2 regions of the Kurthia sp. ISK08 genome follow, and region 1 is predicted to be linked to the other one. Evidence: predicted binding sites of a transcription regulator. Region 1 holds the regulator's gene; the other holds the start of a gene.
The links. The regulator CtsR, encoded in region 1, represses protease genes until heat stress. The targets are predictions, from matches to a motif close to ATGGTCAATAAAGGTCAAACA.
Positions count from the first base shown of each region.

Region 2: a site for CtsR is predicted at 2,833-2,853, ahead of clpP (ATP-dependent Clp endopeptidase proteolytic subunit ClpP). Genes of this name have one in related genera too.

Region 1 covers NZ_JBJXHL010000007.1:117,981-123,636, forward strand. The annotation lists gene ACKVQX_RS12750 (globin-coupled sensor protein) at 1-1,295, opposite strand, end outside; gene corA (magnesium/cobalt transporter CorA) at 1,872-2,837, opposite strand; gene ACKVQX_RS12760 (DUF4870 domain-containing protein) at 2,974-3,288, shown strand; gene ACKVQX_RS12765 (CtsR family transcriptional regulator) at 3,450-3,920, shown strand; gene ACKVQX_RS12770 (UvrB/UvrC motif-containing protein) at 3,938-4,492, shown strand; gene ACKVQX_RS12775 (protein arginine kinase) at 4,482-5,585, shown strand; gene ACKVQX_RS12780 (ATP-dependent Clp protease ATP-binding subunit) at 5,575-5,656, shown strand, end outside.
Region 2 covers NZ_JBJXHL010000004.1:153,820-159,475, reverse strand. The annotation lists gene whiA (DNA-binding protein WhiA) at 1-597, shown strand, start outside; gene ACKVQX_RS09505 (HPr family phosphocarrier protein) at 662-919, shown strand; gene ACKVQX_RS09500 (LPXTG cell wall anchor domain-containing protein) at 1,101-1,592, shown strand; gene ACKVQX_RS09495 (hypothetical protein) at 1,803-2,123, shown strand; gene clpP (ATP-dependent Clp endopeptidase proteolytic subunit ClpP) at 2,179-2,769, opposite strand; tRNA gene ACKVQX_RS09485 (tRNA-Arg) at 2,927-2,998, shown strand; gene ACKVQX_RS09480 (polysaccharide pyruvyl transferase family protein) at 3,230-4,609, shown strand; gene ACKVQX_RS09475 (TetR/AcrR family transcriptional regulator) at 4,641-5,543, opposite strand.

The DNA of each region.
Region 1 (5,656 bases):
TCATAAGTAACTTCTAATAGTTGTTCAGCAGAATTACATACTTGAATTGTACCCTCTGTTAAATCATCTAATAAACGTGAAATTGTATTTACATCTTCTGTTGTACTTTCATTGATTGCTTGAATACCACTCACAGCTTCAACAATTGTATGGAAGCTAGTAGATAAATCATCCTGCATTTGAACACCTTCGTTAATTTGTTCATCAACATCGTTTACGGATACAGACATATTTTCAATATTATTTTCAGTTTCTAAAATTAATTTGGATACATTTTGAACAGCTGATTTTGTTTCTTCAGCTAATTTACGAACTTCTTCAGCAACAACAGCAAAGCCTTTACCATGCTCCCCAGCACGTGCTGCTTCAATTGATGCATTCAATGCTAATAAATTTGTTTGGTCGGCAATACCTGTTACTAAATGAACAATATCATTAATTTGTTTAGAAGAGATTTTCAATTTAGACATGGTTTCGTCAAGCATTTGGACGCTTGCAGACATTTTTTGCATTAATTCATTTTGCGTATGTAGTAATGCGCGACCATTTTCAGATTTTTCTTTTGTTGAATTTACAAAGTCTAAACCTTGTTTTGTAGAAGAAGCAATTTCATCAGCTTGGCGAGATAGTGATTGGATTGCAGCGGTTGTTTCTTCACTAATCGCATTTAATTCTTCTGAAGTATTTTGAACTGTATGAATAACTTGTTGTTTTACACGACCGTGTTCATCACGAATGGCATCCACTCGATTTTCATAAGCTTCAATAACAATTTGCTGTTCAAAGTTAATCAGTTTTGTAAATGCTTTAATTGCTTGAGCAGATTCACGTGTTGAAATTTGTAAATCTTCAATAAAGTCAATGAATGAATTTGTTAGTGATTGGAATGAGTTTAAGTACCATTTTGAAGGTAGACCAATCTTAACGTGAACGTGTGCAATAATTTTTCGCTGTTCAATATATTGTGCATCAATTCGTCCATCGAACATTTCGCTGATATGCTTTGTTAGCGTTACTTTTAAACGATCAATACTAGAGTTCTGTGAAATCATATGTGTTAATTCAGGTGCTTTTACAATCGCATCATAGAATGCATCTGTCATATGTACAAAAGTATCTGCTGCAACAAATTTTAATTGATGAATAATAGCTAAGTCCTCTAATGTTAAACTAAGTAGTTCAATTTGTTTTTGTAAGTGCTGATTATGTGATAAATCAATTTTGACGTTTTTCTTATATTGTTCTATATCGAAAAAAGTCTCGTTCTTTGTCTTTTTCGAACGGTTCCAAATCATAGATGAAGCCTCCAAAATATTATAGTAAAAAAGTCTTTTTAATCTTAAAAGGGTATGTCATTTCTTTAGTCTTGTTTTTTTGAAAAAGAATAAGTAATAAGTTTTAAATGTTGGGGTGTATCATCTAATAATTTATCATTTTATTAAGAAAAAGAGAACCGTATTCAACGAAAAAAAAGAGATTTCACATAAATTTCTATATATTTGTGTTTATAGCAACAGAAATATAAAATGATGATTTAAATAGTTTTTTTGAAATAAAAAGAGTATAAAATGTATTTAACAGTGAAAAAAGTTAAGTAATAATAAAATATGAGTAATTCATATGGTTATTAATGAATAAATGATATTTTTTTGATATCGTAAATGGGTTGAAAATAAAGAGCTTACAACAGAGTAAAATTAGAGTGTTTCAAACGCGAATAATCAAATCAATTGAACACATAGAAAAAATGATTCCTGCTCGCGAAACGCATTGTTCGTATCGAAAATTGATTGAAAAGAATAATCCCATATGATTTTGAAATCATACGGGATTTTCGCTGTTAAAAATGCTTTTTTCTTAGACATACCTTACTAATCATCTTTAAAAAATCCAAGCCAACCACGTTTTTTAAATAGCATGAGCATCGCAAATACGATGAAAATCATAAGTCCTAATGTAATGAAGTATCCATAATGCCAATTCAATTCGGGCATATTCACAAAGTTCATGCCATAAACTCCTGCGATGAATGTGAGTGGGATAAAAATAGTTGATACAATGGTAAGCGTCATCATAATATTATTCATACGAATTGCGTTCATCGACATATGACTATCTCGCATGTCAGCAGTTAACTCACGATTTGATTCAACCATTTCAGTCAATTTCACGAGATGGTCGTGTACATCACTAAAATAGGCTTTTTCTTTTTGTGTTAAATTTAGGCGGTTTGAATTTAAAATCCGATATAACAAATCACGCATTGGGAGAACCGTTCTTCTTATATGGAGTAAATCATTGCGAAGGTCGAATACATCGTTCATTAAGTCTACGCTATTTTTATAATCTAACTGATCTTCAATGGTATTAAGTCGATCTTCAATAGTAAAAACAAGGGGGAAAAACTCATCGACAATTTTATCGATTGTTTGATACATGATGAAAAATGTACCGCGATCCCAGCGATTCGGATGACTTTCTAATTCACGTTTGACGATTTCAAATTCGTGAACAGGGAATTGATGATATGAGACGACAAATTTAGAAGAAATAAATAGACTAATCTCCTCAGATGTTAGTTCTTTTGGGTTTAATTTATGGACAACAGTGAAATAATAATCATCATAGTAATCTATTTTTGGACGCTGTAAACGCATCAAGGCATCTTCTACAGCTAGGGGATGAAATTGGAAAAAAGTATGCAGTAATAAATTTTCTTTTGCAGTAGGTTCTGAAAAATCAACCCAAAACCAATCGAAACGATCTTCTTTAATATGTTCTAAAGGGAAGTTTTCCACGAGCTGCTGGTCTTTTGTAAGACCTAGAGTGTAAATCATTTTGTCACCTCTTCACGATTTATTTACTCTATATCTTCCCATAATTAAATTTTTTTGTCACATCATCACAAAAATAAAATGAAACGGATGACACTGTTCATGCGTATATATAAGAAAGAAAAGGAGCGTGTTTTAGATGGAACAAGACAATAAATGGATTAAAGTTGTACTACACTCAAGTGCATATTATTTACCGATTCTACTTCCATTACTCTTTATGCTCTTAATTGATGATTCGAGAGTGAAAAGTTTATCACTACAAGCATTGTTATTCCAAATTGTTATGTCAATTCTTATTGGTATTTCAGTTGTATTCTCGTATGTGTTAATTGGAATTCCGTTTTTAATCGTCTTTGGATTAATGGGGTTCATTGTTCCAATTATCGGGATTATTCGTGCATTGCAAGGTGAGTATTGGAATTATCCAATCGTTGGACGCTGGGTTAAATAATCATAAATAGACAGATATTCTAATTGTAATGGTTAGGATGTCTGTTTTTTTATAAAACAAAAAAGGAACGAGCATTTTTATTGCAATTTATAAAACAATTTATTTATAATATAGTCAAAGATAGTCAAAGTCAGCTTGATTAAAGGAGGTGGGGACTCGACATGAAGAATATGTCGAATATTATTGAGGCGTATTTGAAAGAAATTATTGAAATGGGCGGTAATGGACACATTGAGATTAAACGAAGTGAGATTGCAGACCGCTTCCAATGTGTACCGTCGCAAATAAATTACGTCATCAATACAAGATTCACAGTAGAGAGAGGTTATATCGTCGAAAGTAAACGTGGAGGTGGGGGGTATATTCGCATTTTACGTGTACGTACGAACTCGAAAACAGAACTGTTAGACGATATTCTATCTCAAATCAATTATCAAATCTCGCAAACGGCTGCAGAGGATATTGTACATCGCTTAACTGAAGAGCAAGCAATTACAAAACGTGAGGCAAAGCTCATTCTTACTGCTATGGACCGAGAAGTCATTGCGATTGATTTACCATATCGTGATCAGCTCCGCTCTCGTATTTTACAAGCAATGCTAGTAGCACTGAAGTATGAAAAAGAATCTTAAAAGAAGGTGTATAGAGGATGATCTGTGAAAACTGTAAACAACGTCCAGCTACTGTCACCATTACGATGACAAAAAATAATGAAGAAGTCGTAAAACACTACTGCGAAGTTTGCAGTGGGCAACAAGATTATTTGCATATAGATGAAGAAGTAAAGCCTGTGACAATCGAACAAATCTTTTCGGACTGGTTTGGTATTCCAACATGGTCATCCAACGCACCTCAGTCAAAACAACCACCGCAAGAAAAGCAGCAATGCGAGACATGTGGTATGACGTACCAACAGTTTTTAAAAGAAGGTAAATTTAATTGTCCAAATTGTTATCATGCTTTTTATGAACGTTTGCCTGAAGTATTTAAAAGACTTCATAATGGTGCAACAGAACATACTGGTAAGATACCGGGCGGATTAAATAAAACATATCAAATTAAAAAAGAGATTGAAGTATTACGTCAGAAGATGAAATCAGCTGTAGAGCAAGAAGAGTTTGAAGAAGCAGCAAAACTTCGAGATGAGGTAAAGCAACTTGAAAAACAGTTAACGCAAGGTGGTGCAGCGAACGATGAAAATTGATCATTTTCTAAAAGGTGACAATATTAGTTGGATGGCTGGCGATGGTGAGCACGGTGATATTGTCATGAGTACACGTATTCGTTTAGCGCGTAACATGTCTGCGTATCGTTTCCCACGTGCTTTTAGTGAAGAAGAAGCGATGGCTGTTGATCGTCAAGTGAGTAGTGCTTTACTCGATTGTGAAACACTTCAAACACCACTCTATCATTTTGATTTGGGGCAAAGACCTTCTTTGCAAAAACAAATTTTAGTAGAGAAGCATTTAATTAGTCCGCAACTTGCGAAAAAAGAACGGATTGGTTCGATTCTCGTATCTGAAGATGAATCAATTAGTGTCATGATTAACGAAGAAGACCACATTCGTATTCAATGTTTAGAACCAGGACTTAATCTTAAAAAAGCTTTACTAAAAGCAAATGAAATTGATGATTGTATTGAAAAACACGTGAACTATGCATTTGATGAACAATTTGGTTATATGACTACTTGTCCGACGAATGTAGGAACAGGGTTACGTGCTTCCGTCATGATGCACTTACCAGCTCTTACGATGACGAATCAAGTTCGTGCCTTAATCAATATGATGCCACGACTCGGTTTAATCGTACGTGGAATCTATGGTGAAGGAACCGAAGCTGTAGGGAATTATTATCAAATTTCAAATCAAGTAACACTTGGTAAATCAGAAGAAGAAATCATTCAAGAATTAGAAACAATTGTAGAACAAGTTGTTGCAAAAGAAGTAGAAGCTAGAAAGGCGATGTTAGAACATGCGCCGATTGCAATTTCAGACCGTTTGCATCGCTCGCTAGGAGTCTTACAAACAGCTCGAATCCTATCGAGTACAGAAGCTGCGAATTGTTTATCTAACGTGCGTTTGGGTATAGATTTAGGTATCATACAAAGAATTCCAAATGAAGTTTTAAATAAATGTATGCTGATTATGCAACCAGGCTTCTTACAACAATATACAGGTACAACATTGAAGCCAAATGAGCGAGATGTGTACCGCGCGACATTGATTCGCGACATGATTGGCGAAGCATGCCAACATAAATTGGAAGATGAAGGAGAGGACTCATATGATGTTTAATCGATTTACACAAAGAGCTCAAAAAGTATTGCAATTAGCACAAGAAGAAGCCGTTCGTATGAAGCATGAAG
Region 2 (5,656 bases), on a different contig from region 1:
ATCAAGACAGATTTATCGAAGCGTGCGTATTTACGTGGTGCGTTTCTAGCAGGTGGTTCGGTGAATAACCCAGAAACGTCAGCGTATCATTTAGAAATCTATTCATTATATGAAGAACATGGTACGGATTTAATGAACTTGATGAATTACTTTGATCTGAATGCAAAAACGATTGAACGTAAAAAAGGGTTCGTGACGTACTTAAAAGAGGCGGAAAAAATTTCTGATTTCTTAAATTTAGTAGGTGCGCATCAAGCGATGATGAAGTTTGAAGATGTGCGTATTGTACGCGACATGCGAAATAGTGTGAATCGTTTAGTGAACTGTGAAACAGCGAACTTGAATAAAACGATTGGTGCAGCGATTCGTCAGGTTGAAAATATTAAGTACATCGACAAGCAAATTGGCATTGAGCAGCTACCAGAGAAGTTGCAAGAGATTGCTAGATTGCGTGTAGCGTATCAAGATGTGACATTAAAAGAGCTTGGTGAGATGATGACAACATCTGTTTCTAAATCAGGAATTAATCATCGCCTAAGAAAAATTGACGAAATTGCAGATTCTTTACGTGCTGGTGAGAAGCTGAACATAAAATGATGTATAATAGAAGAAATAAGATAAATTTGACGGCAATTGCCATAACATAAGGAGGAAGTAAGTAATGGTAGAGCAGCAGGTGGAGGTTAAACTCAAATCTGGTCTTCAAGCAAGACAAGCCGCTCTTTTTGTACAAGAAGCAAACCGCTACCATGCGGATGTATTCTTACAAAAAGGTACGCGCAAAGTAAATGCGAAGAGTATCATGGGGATTATGAGTTTAGCTGTTGCACATGGAACAGAGATTACACTGTTTGCAGACGGGAAAGACGAGCAAGAGGCAATCGCCGGTTTACGTGCAATGATTGAATCAGAAGATTAGTAAAAATACGAGGTAGCAGCGATGTTATCTCGTATTTTTTTATTTTAAAGATGTATGTTATGCATTATTCGGTATCTATTCTTTCGCGGATTCTACAAAATTAATTGAAACCGTAACAACAGATGCAAAGGGAAATGCGAAAATTGATCCGAAATATGCAACAAAAGAGTATCAAGTCAAAGTGACAGTTGGAAAAGAAACAAAAACTGTAACAATGACAAGTTGTAATGTAACGATTGATTTTAAAGCGCCAGTTACAGATGGTGAAACAGAAGAACCAACAGAACCAGGAAAACCAAATAAACCAACAACGCCAGAAAAACCATCGAAACCAGGAGTAGTCACAGGTGGCGATACGGAGGAGAATACAAATTCTTCTAAACCGTCAAAACCAGGTGTTAAACCAGGCGACCATTATGATGTATATGATAAAGATGGTAACTTAGTGGCGAGTGATGTAACAGTTGATCAAGACGGTAACATTAGCGCAGACTTACCACCAGGTGAATACGATTTCGTATCAAAAGGTGAGCATGTAACAGCTGAAGTTGGCAAAGATGGTAAACTACCACAAACAGGTTCAAGCGACTTCTTATTATACACATTAGCGGGTATTGCATTACTTGGAGCAAGTCTTGTTGTATTTGCGCGTGGACGTAAAAAGAGTGCGTAGAGCTTAAATAGACAGGAATCGTCATGATGGCGATTCCTGTTTTTATATGGTGAAAAATAGTGTGCATTATTTAACTTATTTTTCGTAAGTGTGTGCTATTTCATGTTGAATTGTTTCAAAATAAGCGACAGTCCGCTTTTTGTTTACCTTGATAAATAAAATGTCAGTGCTAAAATAAGTATATATGAAGCAATTTAGGAGGCATTCATGATGGAAATTACAATCGTTGCACATGTACAAACAGAAGGTCAACCAGAACAAATAGTAGACTTAGGAATTTCAGAGTTAATCGACTTTGAACTTGCACGCGATTTCCAAGTAAAAAATATTCTGGGTCAATTAGGTTATACAGATGTACAACCATTACCAACAGAAGATGTAGATGTATTTAAAGCGAACGCACAATTAAATGGACAAGCAGTTCAACCAAAAATTTTATTCGGTAAAGCGTTAAAAGCAGGTAATGTCGGTTCAAAATCAGGTGTATCTTTTTATGAGTTGAATGAATTACGTAATGTTGTACACGCTTAATTTATAAACAAAAAAGAGGTGAGGGGTTTTAAACCCTTCACCTCTTTTGCATACATTATTTTGTTTCGTTGTTTGTCATGATTTTATCGATTAAACCGTAGTTTAATGCTTCTTCAGCAGACATGAAGTTATCACGATCTGTATCTTTTTCAATTACTTCGACAGGTTGACCTGTACGCTCTGCAAGAATTTTGTTTAGTTTTTCACGTGTTTTTAAGATGTGGCGAGCAGCGATTTCGATTTCAGTCGCTTGACCTTGTGCGCCACCTAATGGTTGGTGAATCATGATTTCAGCGTTTGGTAATGCGAAACGCTTACCTTTTGCACCAGCTGTTAATAGGAATGAACCCATTGAAGCAGCCATACCGATACAGATTGTTTGTACATCTGGTTTGATGAATTGCATTGTATCGTAGATTGCCATACCAGCTGTTACTGAACCACCTGGTGAGTTGATGTATAAGAAGATATCCTTCTCTGGATCTTCTGCTTCTAAGAATAATAATTGTGATACGATTGCGTTTGCAACGTTATCATCAATTGCGCTACCAAGCATGATAATACGGTCTTTTAAAAGACGAGAATAAATATCGTATGCACGCTCTCCGCGGTTTGTTGTTTCGATTACTGTAGGAATTAAGTTCATTTAATTCTCCTCCGTTCAATCTAGTTACTGATTAGAATCAGCTGTACTCTTATTGTACATTGCATAGTCAAAAAAGGTCAAATATATTGTGTTAAATATTGCAAAGTCTAAATCAAGTTGTCAATTGCACTTTATATTTGTATAATAATAGTCATACGCCTCAGTAGTTTAATGGATAAAACATAAGATTCCGGTTCTTAGGCTGGGGGTTCGATTCCCTCCTGGGGCATATACAAGTTGTATGAAGTCATAAACATGACAACATACAGCTTTTTCTTTTGTACAAATTCCCTTTAAAGTGATATATAAACAAAAATCAAGTGACAATATTATGAAAAATATAACAGTTAAATTACATTTAATGAATAAAAAGGGTTAAAAGAGGTAAGTAACCTTTGGAAAAGGTAATATAACATAAGAGGATACTAAAGTAGATACATAGAAGGGAGTTTAATGGTTGATGAAAAAATATTTAATTCGTAGCGGTATGTTACCAACAGATGTGTTTGATGCTGCTAAAATCATTGCCAACAATTCAATTGGAGGAAATGTAGGAAACTTAATCTATGCATATAGCATTTATCGCACATTGATGACAGAAGATGTTGAATTTGTACCTGACTACTATCGTGTAAATCCAGCAGATGCGCCTTATATTAACGAGAATTATGATGCATATTTCATTCCATTAGCAGATGCCTTCCGACCAGATTTTGAAAATACATTAAAATCTTACACGAAATTAATTAATCGTTTGACAATACCTGTGTACGTCATTGGTGTTGGTGTACGCATTGACTTCGAGCCAGACTTCACAAAACAGAATCCATATGATCCAGCAGTTGTCGATTTCGTTAAAGCGGTATTAAATCGTTCAGCTATGATTGGTGTACGTGGAGAATTCACATCACGTTACCTAACACATTTAGGATTTAAAGAGGGGATTGACCATGTCATTATTGGTTGTCCGTCAATGTATGCAAATGGGCGTCATTTACGTATACGCGATACAGAAATTAATGAGAATTCCATTGTTACCATTAACTCATCTAAACTTTCTCCAAATCATGTTCTAGAATTTATTGATCGAAGTAAAAATGAATTCAAACATCATTATTTTATTCCGCAGTGGTATAAAGAATTAAAAATGATTTATTTAGGCGGTCCTAATCTTGAAAAGCCGAAGCCACATTATCAAGGAAAGACAACAGATGAACTGTATGTCCAAGATCGTGTGCGTTATTTCTTGAACGCTAAATCATGGATTGATTTTATAGGTGAAGCTGACTTTAGTTTTGGTGCTCGATTGCATGGGAACATTACAGCGACAATTGCTGGGACACCGAGCTTAATTATTCCAAAAGATGGGCGTATGCGTGAGTTAACAGATTACCATGCTTTAAATTATGTGGCTGGGAACGAATTAACAGAGCAAACACAGATTATGGACTTAATTGAAAAGAGTGACTTCCACCGTTGTGAGCATGTACATGAAGAAAATTTTAATCGTTTTATTCATTTCTTAAACCATAATGGAATTCCACATATTTATGAACAAGACCTTGATTTAGTGGAAGCGCCACTCGATAAACAGCTACAAGAAATTCAATTACTTCCACCAGTAAAAAGCTTTATTCATTGCTCGGCAGCTGAGATGGGAGAGCGCTTTGAGACGGTCATGAGTAATGTATTAGAACAAAAAAATGAACGTATTGTAAAGTTGAAAAGTCAGGTGAAAAGCCATCAAGTACGTACAAAACATTTAGAAGGTACATTGAATCGTAAGGCGGTTCGGATTGCCCTAAAAACAGCGAATTTATTTTCAAAAAAGAATTCATAAAAAAGAGGTTTGGGAATTGCTCCCAAGCCTCTTATTTTTTAAGGATACTGCCTTTATTTGCGCGTGTGACTTTCCAAATCTCATTGGCGATTTCAATTGTTTCAAGTGCGTGCTTTGAATCGCGGAAGCTATTGTAAAATTGATACGCAATCGTTCCAATAATATAGTAACGCGGTTTTTCCATCGAGAATTCTTCTATTAGACAGTCCGTGTACTCAATGCAAGATTCGGGTATATCGGATTCTAAACAACCTCTAAATCCTTTTAACTGATCTAAAATCTCATCGCGTGTAGGTACTTCATACTTCGTATTCTCGAAAATATAATTTTGTAAGTCAGGTCCCAAATAATAGTCGTTATTTTCGATTAGTGAAGGCACGATTAAGTCTAGTTGACGTAATGCATACTTTGATGTCACAACAGGATCAATTGCCTCACCAGCTGTCATGCTTCCAATATGAAGCATCTGATGAATCATCCCAAACAAAAGAATCGTGGCATCATAGCGATACGGTACAATACGTTCACCATATACGTCTACTAACCTTCTTGATAACCATTCCATCTCTTTTAAATGGTATTCTTTGACGATTTTTTTTAGTTCTTGGTCGCCTGAATGCAGGATTGATTCAAAGATTGGTAGTAAGTCGCGTTCGCGATTCACTTGCATGATGGTCGAAATTTGGGCTGCGAGTACACTTTTATCGGATAGGTTCTTTCCAATTAATAATTCAGCCTTTCGAAGTGTTGCATCTGAACGTCCAATCTCTAAAATTGCCACTAAGCAATCTTTTTTGGACGAAAAGTAATTATAAAATGTGCCTTTTGAGATATGTGCTTCATCTAAGATGTCTTGAATCGATGTACTGTGGAAGCCTTTTTTAGCAAATAGTTTAAGGGAAGCCAAGATAACTTGGCGTTTTCGATTATTCATATGTCCACCTTTAATCTTTATATTATACTGTCATTCTAACTGTAAAACGCTTTAATAGCAATGATTTTTGCAAAAACTTAATTTTCTTGTTGCCAAAATTGGACTATGAGTAT